Regions from separate parts of the Ferdinandcohnia salidurans genome, predicted to be linked through region 2. Evidence: riboswitches for the same ligand, from Rfam matches in the RefSeq annotation. Region 2 holds a riboswitch; the other holds the start of a gene.
The links. A riboswitch is a leader RNA that binds a small molecule or an ion and turns the genes downstream of it on or off. The one in region 2 is predicted to bind S-adenosylmethionine.
Positions count from the first base shown of each region.

Region 1: another riboswitch for S-adenosylmethionine. It lies ahead of ACFSFW_RS15725 (sodium:solute symporter family protein); the one in region 2 lies ahead of ACFSFW_RS11365 (methionine ABC transporter ATP-binding protein).

Region 1 covers NZ_JBHUEK010000025.1:266,039-273,812, forward strand. Annotated here, with positions in the region: gene ACFSFW_RS15710 (PilZ domain-containing protein) at 1-107, shown strand, start outside; gene ACFSFW_RS15715 (M14 family zinc carboxypeptidase) at 273-1,463, opposite strand; gene ACFSFW_RS15720 (OsmC family protein) at 1,827-2,282, opposite strand; gene ACFSFW_RS15725 (sodium:solute symporter family protein) at 2,294-3,904, opposite strand; SAM riboswitch class I at 4,050-4,162, opposite strand; gene ACFSFW_RS15730 (sulfite exporter TauE/SafE family protein) at 4,563-5,285, opposite strand; gene ACFSFW_RS15735 (hypothetical protein) at 5,415-5,564, opposite strand; gene ACFSFW_RS15740 (triple tyrosine motif-containing protein) at 5,926-6,216, shown strand; partial or broken gene ACFSFW_RS15745 (transposase) at 6,278-6,418, opposite strand; gene ald (alanine dehydrogenase) at 6,629-7,765, opposite strand.
Region 2 covers NZ_JBHUEK010000018.1:32,745-40,518, reverse strand. Annotated here, with positions in the region: gene ACFSFW_RS11375 (MetQ/NlpA family ABC transporter substrate-binding protein) at 1-371, opposite strand, end outside; gene ACFSFW_RS11370 (methionine ABC transporter permease) at 396-1,058, opposite strand; gene ACFSFW_RS11365 (methionine ABC transporter ATP-binding protein) at 1,048-2,073, opposite strand; SAM riboswitch class I at 2,301-2,402, opposite strand; gene ACFSFW_RS11360 (6-phospho-alpha-glucosidase) at 2,546-3,871, opposite strand; gene ACFSFW_RS11355 (PTS transporter subunit EIIC) at 3,919-5,520, opposite strand; gene ACFSFW_RS11350 (MurR/RpiR family transcriptional regulator) at 5,640-6,413, opposite strand; gene ACFSFW_RS11345 (agmatinase family protein) at 6,611-7,579, opposite strand; gene hutI (imidazolonepropionase) at 7,581-7,774, opposite strand, start outside.

The sequences.
Region 1 (7,774 bases), on a different contig from region 2:
CCACATCGTATGGTGTTGAGTTTGTCGATTTAACTGTCCGAGACATCACAAGACTAAACATAGCATTGCACAACTATCAAGCCAAAAACCGACACAAAATTAGCTAGTGTTGATTAATACTGGTACTGCGGATAGAGAACTCTTCACCTTATTTTTAGGCACTTATAAAAAGGGACGTAAGCTCTAATTTTAAAAGGATTCTGACCAGATAAAAATTAGTTGGTCAGAATCTTTTTATCCTTTAACACTTTACCTCGGTGGGGGTCAGGCCCCTAAAGCCGTCTCCCCTCCGTCAACGGAATAGATTCGTATTCTTCCGGATCAATATCATACACTGTCCCATCAGCTACGCCGTTGATAATTCCGTATAGACCTCTTTCAACCGCCTTTACTAATTCACCCTTTTTCTTTTGGCCCATGCTGTGTGTTTGGCCTCTTACTTCAAACAACACGGAGCCACTTCCATTTAGTGCAAAAGTTCCTAACGCTGTTCCAGGTAAGTCAAGGCCTTGTGGATAGAGGTTAATGTTTGAATTACCTTTTTCTTGTAGTGCATCATATACTGCTACATTGAGTTGGCGCGCAAAGTCATAGTCATATGTATCCGCATATTCCGCATATTTTTGGCCTTCAGGTGTTGATGGATGTGGAACGAATTGGCCGCTGATTGAGAATGTTACGAGATCATCTGTGCCATCCACCTCATAGTATGGTGCTTGATGGTGCAAGTCTACAAATACATCCACCTTACCAAACTCAGCTTGAAGGTCCTTATATACGTCACGAACGACCTGGGATTCAGGTGTAATGAACCATCCTGGTTGGGATGAATTCCCTGGGAAGTCCTCAGGCTGTGGCACATAATCAAGGTTTGGATTAAAGTCACGATTTACATCAAAACCTGGCTGTGATGCATAATCAAAAAAGCGATTCTGGTATGTATAGTAGTTCCAAGTTGGTTCTCCGCCCGCTAATTGCGGAAAGTCCTCTACTACCTCTTCCCATGTTAAATCATTTCCACGACGATTTAACTCAGACGAGTCTGGGTTCATTTTCGGTAACGCTACAAACGTAACCTCCTCACGAATCTTTTGAGCCTCAGGAGAATTTGAACCTAAAAATTTTAAAATGTTTAGGAGTGCCTCCGTTCCAGTTGGTTCATTTCCGTGAATTTCACTTTCCATTAAAATGACCTTATCTCCGTGGCCAACAGTCGCCTTGTAGATTTCTCTACCACGGTTTGAGTAACCCGCTACCTCAACCTGAACCTTTCCTTGGCTGCTCTTTGCAATCTGCTGCAGTTTTTTCCCTAGTTGCTCATGATTCGTGAACCCCTCTACAGATAAAACTTGTTGCTCAGGTGTACCAGGCGATGTTTCCGGTTGTTGTGCAAACACCGCCGTTACCAAACTTGCCGACAATGCAATAACCCCTAACGTCAAAATAACCTTTTTCTTCTTCACAACCACCACGCCACTCTCTACTAATTTTACTTTGAATACAACTAGATTGTATGAGTTTAGTAGATTTAGCATTGTCGTTTTTCGCTGTCGAAACTGTAATAGTTTTGGCCATTTCTATCAAAAACCTTCGAAAACCGAAGTTTCTATTAAAAATGAATAGTAGGTCCTATCGATAAAAAATGAGGATATACCTAGTTTTTCAGGTGGGGTTGTAACTTTTGGATTATGGGATTCTAGTTACACACATATTAATACGGCAATAGAAACATAGGGACGGTTCTCCTGTTCTCCTAAAATATAGGAAAACTGCGGAACCGTCCCCGTGTTTTATTTTAATCCTGTAAAACTTTACCTTAGCGGGGGTCAGGCCCCAATTGACCAGTTTAAGTTGATTTCAACTCCTGCGTTTTTGAGAAGGTTGTATAAAGGGCAACGCTTAATGACAAGTTCTTTTACAGCTTCTAGTTTTTCGGTGGTTTGTGTTGTTTCGAATTTAATTTCGTTGACGACAGTTTGGTAGTAGGGTGAAACATCAGCGGTTCCGAATAGACCACGTCTGTCCACGATAGCAAAACTATTGATGTGAATATCTTGGTACTGGAAATCTAATTCCTTTGCGACCAAATCAATCACAACTAGCAAACAGCCGTTAAACGAACCCAAAACATATTCAAGAGGAGTAGGGGCTTCATTATCTCCTCCGATTTTTGATGGTTCATCCACTAAAAACTGAAACCCACGTACAAAATGTTCGGTTTGAACATTCTTCTTCCACTTTGTTTGCACCTCAATTTTTCGTAAATCAGATGTAACTGTCATATTAGTTCCTCCTAAATAATTTTTCTTTGAACCGTCTTTACTGGTGTTTTTTCCTTAATAAAACTCATGCAAGTTACAAATATACCCGAAGTAATGAGCATATAGACAAGTCCTGTTAGCCCATTTTGATGAAGGAATGAAAAAGCAATCGGAAGAATCGAGAGTAATAGTAGTGAAGCTAAAAACGTATAAAGCCCAACACTATTAAAGGAAACTTTCCATTCCCACTTTCCAACATTGTCAATCAAGCTCGCAACAATAATCGTGATGATGTTAAAAATCATTCCAATCCAAACCGGATGAATATTTAGATAAAATTCATTCACCGACCAATCACTTAGGTGGTACCAGAGTAAACCTGAAAATGATCCGGTAAACAGAGAAATAAGGGCTGCCTTTCTTGTTACAACCGGCCAAAACAGGGCAGCGACAACTGGTGCGAAGGTTGCTGAATTTCGTGTCACCCAAGCTAAAACATTCCACCATGCAGATTGTTCGGAACGTAATAGGGTAAATCCGACCATAAGGATGGTTAAAAATACAAGTGACCATTTCGTATATTTGATGAGCTGTGCCTCAGTAGCCTTCTGATTCAAAGCACTTCCGACATCACGCCCTAGACTTGTGGCACCAGAGAATTGGCAAGGAGCACCCCAGCTTAATGCAGCCGCCCAAAATCCTAAGAAAAACAACCCGACGAGCGGTGCTGGCAAAGTATCCATTAGGTAAAGTGGAACCGCAACAAGACCTCTTGTTTCATTTGGGACCACCTGAGCCGCCGCAAGCCCAAATACTACAGCTCCAATAATTAGAGGAATCCCAAGTAAAGCTGCATAAAGTAATCCATTTCGACCTTGCCTTGGTGTTTTACAGGATAACGCCATTTGAAAAGCAGCCTGAGCGAGTATGACATTAAATAAAAAGGTTCCAAACCAAGCAAGTATCGTTTGAATGCCAGCATTTCCTGGCGAGGCCAGTTGTGGCTTTTCTTCAAATAATGTTTTCAATCCATCAATTCCAGGGTTCAGGAAAAATGCATAGGTCCCTATTGCTAACATAATGAAAAAGACAATGACATTACTTAACTGGGTGATACCAATTGACCACATTCCACCAAATTGCAAATAGATTAAGAGGAGCAATGCGGTTAATGCAACCGACCAAATTAGAGAGATTCCAGTGAAAACGGATAGAGCCGAAGCAAAGGCAAGGGCAGTGGCGACGGACCACATCGGAAATGTAAATGCTGTAATCGCACCTGCAACTCCTCGTACTTTCTCACCGTACCGATCTCCTAATAATCCGGAAATCGTGACCAACGCTTTTTTACGAAAAGGAGCAATCAGAACTAGCGCGATTATTAAAACATGGATGGTTTCCGCTACTCCATACCAGATGGCTGATATACCAGTTAGATAGCTAAGCTCCAATATCGCGATATAGGAGGAACCAGAAAACAAACCAGTAATACAAACGGTAACCAATAATGTATTAAACCCTCGACCCCCAACAAAAAAACCGTTCCCATCAACAGCCCTACGCTTTACAATTTGACTAACAAAGATAAGATAAAACGTATAAATCAATGCAAAACCAATAAACCAATATCCAACACTTGTCATTTTAATGCCTCCTATTTAATGCGAATTTGATAATATAACTAAACCAATAAATTTAGTCGGTTTAACCCAAATCAATTTTCCATTAAAGGAGGTGGAGGTATTAAAACAAAAACCTCTCCCAAAAGGAAGAGGTTTTTTACTCTCTTCCTCATCTATCAGACTTTTGTCTGTTGGAATTAGCACCTTGTTATTCTCATAAAAATAACAGGTTGCCGCAGGATCGCAGGACCAATTTCCTCCCCTGACTCTTGATAAGGATTATTCCGTATTATATTAAATATTAATTTACAGCCTGAGTTTCGAAAAGTCAATATTTTTTTAATTTTATAAAATAAATTTCTTAATAGAAATATTTATTTTCCAAAGAAAACATAGAAGAAAACATAGGGACGGTTCTCCTGTTCTCCTAAAAAATAGGGAAACGACGGAACCGTCCCCTTGTTTCACATATCTGTTAGATGGTATTGATTTCTTCTTAATCATTCGATAAATTACAAATCCAATTACAGAGATAACGAATAAAGTATAGAAATAAGCCATTTAACCACCCCTTAAATTACTTAACGTAAATTCATTAATTTATCCCTCACTTTTCCCACGTCAAGTTTTACTATCTTTCTTAAACAAACCTGCACCGTTTTGTTTAAGAATGACTATTTTATGAATTTAAAGTTTCTATAAGAAGATAAATACCTGCAAAACTTAAAAGGATATATGTAAATATTCTAAAAATCAGTTGATTAAGCCATTTGAAAATAATTTGACCTAAAAACAAACCAAAAAATACGATTGGAATTGCATAAAGACTTGATTCCCATATTAATTTATTAGTACCGGTAAAGATTATTTGAGTTATTAGACTGATAAAATATATAAACAAATAAAAAGCTAAAGTAGTTGCTCTTAGCTTCCCTTTTTCAGTATCAGTTCCTGTAAAATAAAGTAATAACGGAGGTCCTGGCATACCAATACTTGTTGTTAAGAGACCCGATAACCCACCAACTACGAAATCTCTAATAGGAGTTGGCTTTACCCTAAAGTTAAATATTAATAGCAGTGTTAATACTATGAGTAATACACTAACTACCATTTTAAAAGCGTTAATGTTAATGGAAATAAAGATAAATATTCCAAAAGGAACCCCCACTATACTTCCGATAATAAACCTCTTTATAACGGTAAAATCAATGTCTGCCCTTATTTTCCATATTAATGAAACTGAAATTAATAAAGATAAAATTATGTTTATTTGTATGGCTTCATGCGGAAAAAATAACATTAGTAAGAAAGGTGTCGCCATTATAGAAAATCCGAAACCTGTACTTGTTTGTAGAACGGAAGCCACTAATATAATACATAAAAACGATAATGCAGTACCCAATTTTACCTCCCTATATTAAATGCAATTAGTTATTATATTATCCCTTCTAATTAAACAATCCTACCCCTATCGTTGAACAAGAAAGGGGCTTACCCTCGTTGGAGGTAAAGCTACCCGTTTGTTTAATAATCAGGTATTTGATCCTTCTTTTTTGAATGAAAGAACGATGGCTAAAATAAATAAAATTACAGAAATCAAAATAGTTGTTCCCGAAGCAATAGGGGTTAAAAATCCTAAAATCAACAGAATAATTCCCCCTACAATTAAGCCGACAACCATTAAAATCCTCTCCTTCCTCCTATTGGGAATTATCAACATCTACTTTAATTTTACATCAGTTACCCTTTTTTGTGGAAGAAGATGGAATAGTTTTTTGAAGTAAAGGAGCGTTCCTTGAATAAGAATAAAGGTCATATTTGAAACGACATAAACTTTGCCAAAGGGCAACCCCTAAAAAGAAAAGGATTACTACTAAGATAAAACAAGAGAATTGACTGGGGGGCAGGCCCCGAAATTTAGGCTCACTTCTAAATCACAGGAAAAAAATAGGGAAACAGCGGAACCGTCCCCTTGTTTTACGAAACCCCATTCACTTTACCCCTGTAAAACTTTACCTTGGCGGGGGTCAGGCCCCAAAAAAATGTTAGCACAAAACCAAGAAGATCTCGAATATCGGTTTTTAATATTCAAAGGAACACACTTAATTAAAAGTCAAAGCTACTCAAACTTGAACAATATAACCTGGAACCCTACTGAACCTGGTTCATACAAAATTAAAGTACAAATAAAACACAGGTTATCAAGCAACCAATTCGATGACGCACACGAAATCCCATACATCGTATTCCGGTCAATACCACTTGATGCTGTTCTACCATCATCAGTGAGAATCAAAAAAACGGGTACAATCATGATAAAGAAAATACTATAGGACCAAAATGTCAGCAAAAAAAGTGGGTCATGGGACCTATCCCTCCGACCCTCTATTTTTAAATTTTCCCTATACTTTGTTTGTATTTTCCATAGATAATTTGTCTTCTGTACTTTGGTGCAAACACTATGTGATACTTACATTTCCATGTTGTATGTGCTAAACTGTTCTTGTCCTGCTTTTGGACATGCCTCCTTCGTATATTGGATGTAGTGGTCGGGAAACCAACTATAACTTATCACGAAGTGAGGCTTTTTTTGATACCTCGCTATAAGCTCTCTGGAACCCCCGGCATAGCCAGGGGTTTTCAAAAGATACAATAAGGGAGTAAATCATCCCCATTGAATGATTTACTCCCTTAAAATTGAAAAGATATTTTAATCTAAGTACATAGTGTCCTAATAGATTAGCTTTATTTCTGTAAAGAAAATTCTTTTTCAAATAAACTTTCAATTTTCTTATATTCATAACCAAGGTCCTTTGCCACTGCTTCGTAAGTGATTTCATAGTTTGCAGTGTTGACACCTACTTTTAGAGCCTGGTTTTCCCAGATTGCTCCTTTAAACCCTTTGTTGGCAATCTGTAAAGCGTAAGGAACAGATACGTTTGTTAAAGCGATTGTCGATGTTCTAGGAACTGCACCTGGCATATTTGAAACAGCATAATGGATAACACCGTGTTTTTCAAATATTGGATTATCATGTGTAGTAACACGATCAATTGTTTCTACAATACCCCCTTGGTCGATAGCTACGTCAACTATTACTGAGCCTTTTTTCATTGTTTTAACCATGTTTTCTGTAACGAGCTTAGGGGCTCTAGAACCTGGAATTAATACTGCACCAATTAATAGGTCTGCTTCTTTAACCGATTCTGCAATATTAAATGGATTTGAAATTAACGTTTTGATTTGATTTCCAAAGATATCATCTAATTCTCTCAAGCGTTCAGCACTTAAATCTAAAATGGTAACGTCTGCACCGAGACCAACAGCCATTTTCGCAGCATTCGTTCCGACACCACCACCACCGATTATGGTAACTTTTCCACCGCTAACTCCTGGTACACCGGCTAGTAATATTCCTCGGCCACCGTTTGACTTTTGAAGGAACTGAGCTCCGATTTGTACAGACATACGGCCAGCAACCTCACTCATTGGTGTAAGTAGTGGAAATGTATGATTGACTGAGATAGTTTCACAAGCTATAGCATTAACCCCTTTATCTTTAAGGGCTTGAGTTAGGAGTGGCTCAGCAGCTAAGTGTAAATAGGAAAATAAGATTAATCCCTCACGGAAATAGCTGTATTCACTCTCCAGTGGTTCTTTTACTTTCATAATCATTTGTGCATTATTCCATACTTCCTGTGCTTTTATAACAATTTCTGCACCAGCATGAAGATAATCTTCATCAGTAAATCCACTTCCGACACCAGCATCCTTTTCAACTAAAACACGATGCCCAGCATTTATAAATTGCATAACTCCTGCTGGTGTTATTGCCACACGATTTTCATTATTTTTATTCTCTTTTGGCACTCCAATAATCATTCGTTTCTC
Region 2 (7,774 bases):
TCTGCTAAATCATCATATTTTTCAGAGTAAATTCCTGTTGGGTTAATAGTTGTTGAAGCAATCGGAACAATCTTAAAGCCATTCTCAACATTTGCAGGACCTAGAAAAGCAATATGTTGGAAAGAATTCATATCAATCTCTCCATTTGCAAGAGCATTATTAGGCTGAATGTAATCGGAAAACTCCACTAACTCAATTGTGATTCCTTTTGCCTTTGCTTTTTCTTCAATAAGCTTCCAATACGGTCCATCCGCACCTGTTACACCAATCTTTACGACCTCATTGGATTTTCCAGAAGTACTATTCGTACACGCTGCCAGTATTGAAATAACAAACGCCATTGATAATAAAATAATTAATCGCTTTTTCATTTTGAAATCTCTCCTTTTTTTAGGTTATCTTCGTAAAAAGAATCTAGATAAAAAGTTCCCTGAAAACTGTGCTATTTGAACGAGTAGAATTAATATCACAACTGTCACAATCATGACCGATGTATCAAATCTCTGGTAACCATAGGTCATGGCAAGGTCACCTAATCCACCGCCACCTACCGTTCCAGCCATAGCTGAGAAATCGACAAGTCCAACCGTAACAAAAGTAAGACCGAGAATAAGAGGTCCTAACGCTTCAGGTATAAGTACGCCAAATATGATTCGTACGGGGCTTGCACCCATAGCCTGTGCAGCTTCAATAATTCCCGGATCAATCGAGACAAGGTTACTCTCTACGATCCTAGCAACCGCAAAGCATGCCGCTATCGTCATAGGAAAAATAGCTGCTGCCGTTCCAATCGTAGTACCCATAACTGCCCGAGTTAAGGGACTCAATGCAACTAGCAAAATAATAAATGGAATGGGACGAACGATGTTCACTAACAAATTAAGTACGAGAAAGATATACTTATTTTCTAATATGTTCCCTTTGCGGGTGACAAAAAAGAGTACCCCCATCGCTATACCAATCATGCTTGAGAAAATTAATGTAAAGATAACCATTAAAATGGTTTCTCCAGTCGCTTCAATAATACGAGGCCAAAACGTAGTCCAATCAACTCTCATGATTAATCACCTCCCTTACTTCAACAATTTGTTTAAGTTCATTGATAACTTGCCGAATTAGAGGATCAGGACCCTGAAACTCAACAATTAAACTACCAAACAATTGATCCTGTAACTCGTTAATACTTCCGTATATAATATTGAAATCAATCCCATGCTTTCTCGTTACTCGTGATAGGATTGGTTGACTTGAAGCCCCTCCTGTAAAAATCACGCGATACAAGTTTCCATAATGGTTATTGCGCAATTTCTCTAAGAGTTTGCTAGAAAGCTTATCGTTTAGCACGGAACTAATAAAATTTTTAGTCGTTTTGGATTGTGGGTTTGAAAAAATATCATACACATTTCCTTCTTCAATCACTGACCCGTTTTCCATCACAGCCACTCGATGACAAATACTACGGATTACATGCATCTCATGTGTAATAAGTAAAATGGTAATATTGTACTCCTCATTCACTTTACGTAATAGCTGAAGGATTTCTCCTGTTGTTTCAGGGTCTAACGCAGAGGTTGCTTCATCACAAATCAGAATGTCTGGTGATGTGGCAAGCGCTCTTGCAATACCTACTCTTTGCTTTTGTCCGCCGGAAAGCTGTTCCGGATACTGATCTGACTTATCTTGTAAACCAACAAATTGAAGTAATTCTTTAACACGGTGATCAATTTCATCCTTTGGCAACTTTGCAAGTTTGAGAGGATAAGCGATATTTCCATATACAGTGCGAGAGTTAAATAGGTTAAATGACTGAAAGATCATACCGATTTTCCTTCGTAACTTACGTAGCTCAGCTTGAGAGAGACTGGATATTTCTCGGTCGTTAACCACCACCTTCCCTGATGTTGGGCGTTCAAGTAAATTAACGAGTCGGAGCAATGTACTTTTACCAGCCCCACTAAATCCAACCACTCCAAAGATTTCTCCTTTTGATATGGTTAAAGAAACATCCTTTAACGCTTGCACCTTCTTTCCTTCCAAACCAAATACTTTATTTACTTCCTCAAACTTAATCAACGATAATCCTCCTTTTCGAAATCAAACAAAAAAGGCACCTCTATCCAACACCATGTAAAGATGTATTGGATAAAGATACCTTTAGTTGTCTAATCGGCATACTTTTTCATTTTATATAAATTTAGTTTTTGAGAATTGATTATAGGTAATAAAGACCTCTTTTAAATCAAAAAAATAAAACCCCCTTCATGACAGAAGAGGGTTTAAATGGTAAATTTAATCGTCTCTTCTCATCTTTCAAGCTCTTTGCTTGCTGGATTTGGCACAGTACCTTGTAGTCTGTTGCCGAGGCTTCAAAGGGCCAGTCCCTCCACCTCTCTTGATAAGAATTCATTAATTATTGAATTGTAATTAATAATTTACATGGAATGTCTTGAACTGTCAATAAGATTTTTGAAAAATCTTATTATTGTTCTTTTTAGGTTACTAGTATACTTATGCTACAGGTTACCCTTAGTATTCTACTTTTCTATTAGTGTAACTCCGGCCAATAACCTTTATTAGCTTCGATTAATTCATCCAAGATGTCTTTGGCTACTTTTGCACTTGGTACTGTTTTTGAAAGTGTTAATGCCTGCCAGAGCTTTTGGTAGCTGCCTTCAATATAGGCTTGAACCACTAATTTTTCAACTGTTACTTGCTGATACATTAACGCTCTTTGGAATTCAGGAATTTTCCCTTGGCTTAATGGCTCTGGACCGTCGCTACCAACAATACATGGAACTTCAACCATAGCATCATCATCAAAGTTAGCAATGGCTCCATTGTTTTCAACAATTAATAACATTCTTTCATGTGTGTTAAAGGCAATCGCACGGGCTAAATCAACAACGAAAGTGGCATGTGCCCCCATTTCAAACTCGCAGCCTTCTGCAGTTCCTCTTTCAATGATCGTTCTTGCTGTTGAGAAAACGGTCTTTTCTCTACCAGCGATTACTTCATTTGCCCTTGTGTATTCTGGATTAGACGTTTTTACCACATAATCAGGGTATAAATAGTATTTTAAATACGTATTTGGCAAGAATCTAGGATCAACCGCTAGTAAATCTTTTGCTTTCTTGTGTGTTTCTTGCCAGCTAGCATCAGTATGCTGGGTATCTACTTCTTTTTGAGTAAGATATCCGTTTTCAGCAACATAATCACGAATTTGAGGAAGATATTCATTTCCCTCTTTATCTTTTACACTTGTCCACCAGCCAAAGTGGTTTAATCCGAAATAACGTACTTCTAAATCCTGTGGCTCTTTGCCGATGATATGAGAAATTCTACGTAGTGTGCCTACAGGCATATCACAAATATTCAATACTTTTGAATTTGGACGAAGAACGCGACAAGCTTCCGCTACAATGGCTGCAGGATTAGAATAGTTTAACATCCATGCATCTGGTGAATATTTTTCCATTATATCGATTAACTCAACCATATCCCCGATGCTTCTCATTCCATAAGCAATTCCGCCAGGTCCGCAAGTTTCTTGGCCGACTACACCATATTTCAATGGAATTTTTTCATCTTTTTCGCGCATTTCATATTTCCCCGTACGAATATGAGCAAAGCAGAAATCGATATCAGTAAAAGCCTCCTCTGGATCGGTTGTGAAGCAATATTCAATATCCGGCGCATTTTCTTTTAATACGATCTCAATTGCTTCTCCTAAAACAGCTTGTCTTTCAGCATCATTATCATATAATTTTAACTTTCGAAGTGGGAAACGGTCCAGATTGTCTAATAACATCATAACAATCCCTGGTGTATAGGTACTTCCTCCACCTGCAATAACGACTGAGAACTTTTTCATTTTCTCCATTCCCTTCTAGAAATCTTTGTTGTTGTTTTATTCCGAGTCTATTCGTTTGTTGTTAATCCTAAATAACTGTCAACAGCTTTTCTAATCGTTGTAACCTGTAAGCCGTAAACAACTTGAACATTTTTATCTTTAATCACGACTCCACTAGCACCTGTTTCTTTCTTCAACACTTCTTCGTTGACCATTTCAGGATTATCTAGTGTTAAACGAAGTCTTGTATAACAATTGGTAACGGTATGAATGTTACTTGCTCCACCTAAGGCATCAACAATTACTGGGGCAATTCCGTCATTTCCCTGTGATTCAGAAGTTCCAGTTTTTCCTTGTTTTTGCTTTTCTTTTAAATCTTTCTTCGTATATAACTTTGTTTCTTGTCCACCTTCTTCTCTTCCGACGGTCTTGAAGTTAAGCTTCACGATTAAGAAGCGGAATAGTAAGTAGTAGATCACAAAGAAGATCAAACCGATTAAAATGTACATTGGCCAGTGTGTCTTCTCAATTCCGAGCGGTAAATTGAACAATAGGAAGTCAATCATTCCGTTTGGTCCAATTGCTCTGACATCTAAGAGACTAAACGTTACCATTGCTAAACCACTTAAAGCAGCGTGAACCACAAATAGTAGTGGAGCAACAAACATGAATGAGAATTCAATTGGTTCAGTAACACCCGCAATAAAAGAAGTCACAGCAGCAGGAATCAAGATTGCTTTTACCTTCGCCTTGTTCTCAGGCTTTGCTGTATGATACATCGCTAAGCAAGCGCCGAGTAAACCAAACATTTTTGAAATTCCTCGCGCATCCCAAACGACAGATGAAGAAAGTTCTTTTACAGTTGGATCTGCAATCTCAGCGTAGTAAATATTTCTTGCACCTTCAAAAATTTGTCCGCCAACTTCTGCTACACCGCCCAATGATGTATATAAGAATGGTGTATAGATTAAGTGATGCAGCCCAGTAGGAATTAATAAGCGCTCTAACATTCCGTATAAGAATATTCCGAAGTTCCCACTGTGATTAATAAGAGATCCAAGATTGTTAATACCATTTTGGAAAAACGGCCAAATATACGTAAGAGCAATTGATAATAGGACAACTACTGGTATAAGTACGATAAAGACAAAACGTGATCCACCGTATATTTGAAAAGCACCGTTAAATTCTATATCAACAAATTTGTTATGAACAAAAGCGGTTACAATCCCGAGAATAATTCCGAGGAAAACACCCATATCAAGTATTTGAACACCTAAAACAAGCGTTTGTCCTGTTCCTTGCAGGGAGTCGCCTTGAAACAGTACTCCGGTAAGGTCCATAAATTTATTCATCGCATTAACAAATACTAAATAACCTAATAAAGCAGTAAAACCAGCAACAGCTTTCTCTTTATTAGCCAAGCCTACCGTGATACCGACACAGAAAATCAATCCTAGGTTACCGAGAATCGAAACTAATGATCCAGTTAAAATGGATCCGAAACCTGTCGTAATCGGATTATCTAAAAATGGAATGACTTCCAATAATCTAGCATTCGTAAATAAGTTACCGAGGGCAATCAAAATACCAGCAATCGGCAATATAAGTACTGGAATGAACATTGCTTTTGAAAAGCGTTGCATACCTTCCATCATTTTGGCTTTCATTGAGCCGCACCTCCAATATTCACTTAATTTCTTTCGACACGTTTAGAATACAATGCAAGCGTTTTATAGTCGATAGTTTCAACATGATTAAAAACGTGTTTCACAGATTGAAACACGTTTCACTCTTCCCTATTCTTTTTCGCGCCTAAATTCTCAACATACTGCTTAAGGATAAACTCAAACAGCAGAAGCAATTTAGGAAAGAAACGATTTGGTAGCATATTTCGGTCATCTAGCTTATTGTAATCCATAATTTTAAAGTTTAAATCAGACAGCTTCGCAATGCGATTATCCGTTTCCTTTGTAAATGAAGCTGTAAACACATGATGCTCTTTTGCCGCATGCAGTTTATCAATCACAGTCTGTGTTTCTCCTGATTTTGAGATAACGACTAATGCCCCGATATCCTCCAGATTATTTTCAAAGATACCAACGGAGTCCGTTGCACTGGCAAATATCGTTTTCCGACCTAATACTAATAGTTTTTTATGAAAGTACTCTGCAGCAATGGCTGAAAAGCCAGTTGCATAAATAAATATATATTTTTGATCTAGATTTAACACTTTGCTAATAAACGTTTCAATCTCTTCCATCGAATTAAGGGTTAAAAAATCCGTTTGGCTTACCTGCAAAAAGTCCTCTATATCACCACTTTGCGGTACTTCAACTTTCCTAATCATTGGCAGGAGTTGATAATACATATCCACAAAACCGGTATAGCCTAACTTTTTGGATAAGCGAATAACTGTCGCGGGGGAAGTGAAATTTTCTTTAGCAATTTCACGCACTCCTTTTTGCAAAACCGTATCAATATTCGTAATGATATATCGAATAATTTGTACATCTAATTCTGTTAAATTTCTCCCTTGAATAATTTTGCTAATATCAATCAAATCTAATCACTCTCATTCTTATGTATGCCACTTTTTATCATCTACTATTATACCTCAACTCTAGCCGTTCAAACGAATAGCAGGAAGATGTCTTGGTTATGTAGTACCTGGAAAAAGAAAAAAACTGCAGGTTAGCAAACACCTACAGTTTTTCTTATTTTATCTACTCTTAACTATTCTTTTCTCAGCACTAGTGCCTATCGTAAGACTAGACCTGTAATAAATTGCAGCCACGCATAGGTTCCTACCTTAACTGTTTCAGAAACGGCCGAATCCTTACTTGGATCTAGGCAGACATAATCAATATGTCTAACAGCAGGATGCTTGCCGATTTCTAGCAAACTATCAAATAGTTCAATTGCTGATAACCCGCCTGGTGTTGATGCCGGGACTCCAGGGGCAACCGAAATATCCAATACATCCATATCAACTGTTACGTAAATACGATCAACCTTTGCTGATAATTGCTCTAATGCACGTTGAACCGTGTTGATTAGCCCTTGTTTTCGAGCTTGCTTTAAGGTTACCATCTGAATCTTGTGATCATTTGCGTAATCTATTAATGGTTTTGCATTGTAGTATCCATGCAGTCCAATATTAATCACGTTTTCCCCGTTCACGACCTGGCCATCAATTAATTGGCGGATTGGTGTTCCGTTTGCTGGCCCGAGTTCTTTTGGATCCCTTACATCAAGATGTGTATCAAGCTGTAAAATTCCAATCGTCTCACTAGGGAAAGCATCCTTAATACCTCGTACAGCACAAGCCGTTGTTGAATGATCACCGCCAATCATACATGTTGGCGTGTTTGGATAGTGTGCGGCAAGATAGGCTGTTGTCTTTTGTATTCGTTGATGTGACAAAAGAATATCCGTCGTATGCATTGCCACATCGCCTGCATCCGCTACTTGAAAGGAACATAAATCTACATTTTCGTCCAAATTATATGTGGCAAATCCTTTCCACATCCTCCGAAATTCAGTTGGATATAAAGAAGCTCCAGAAACACTAATCGAAGACCTCGAGATTGGTGCTCCGTACAGGATGAGATCAGGTGTACGTTCTAGCACATTCAATGGTTTAACCCATTGATGGACATAGGTTGGTTCCTCTATTGCCGTCTGATTCCATGACCATTCAGGTACCTGAAGAAAATGTTCACTCATCTTAGTTCACGACCTTTACACCTTTTTTCCATACCGCTTTTACATGGTTAACGCCAAATAAATATTGTAATTCTTGATAATTTTTCACATTCCATAAAACGATATCTGCTTGTTTACCGACCTCAAGTGACCCAACTTGGTCTTGTCGGTTAATGGCATGGGCTGCATTATAGGTTGCCGCCGTTAATGCTTCTG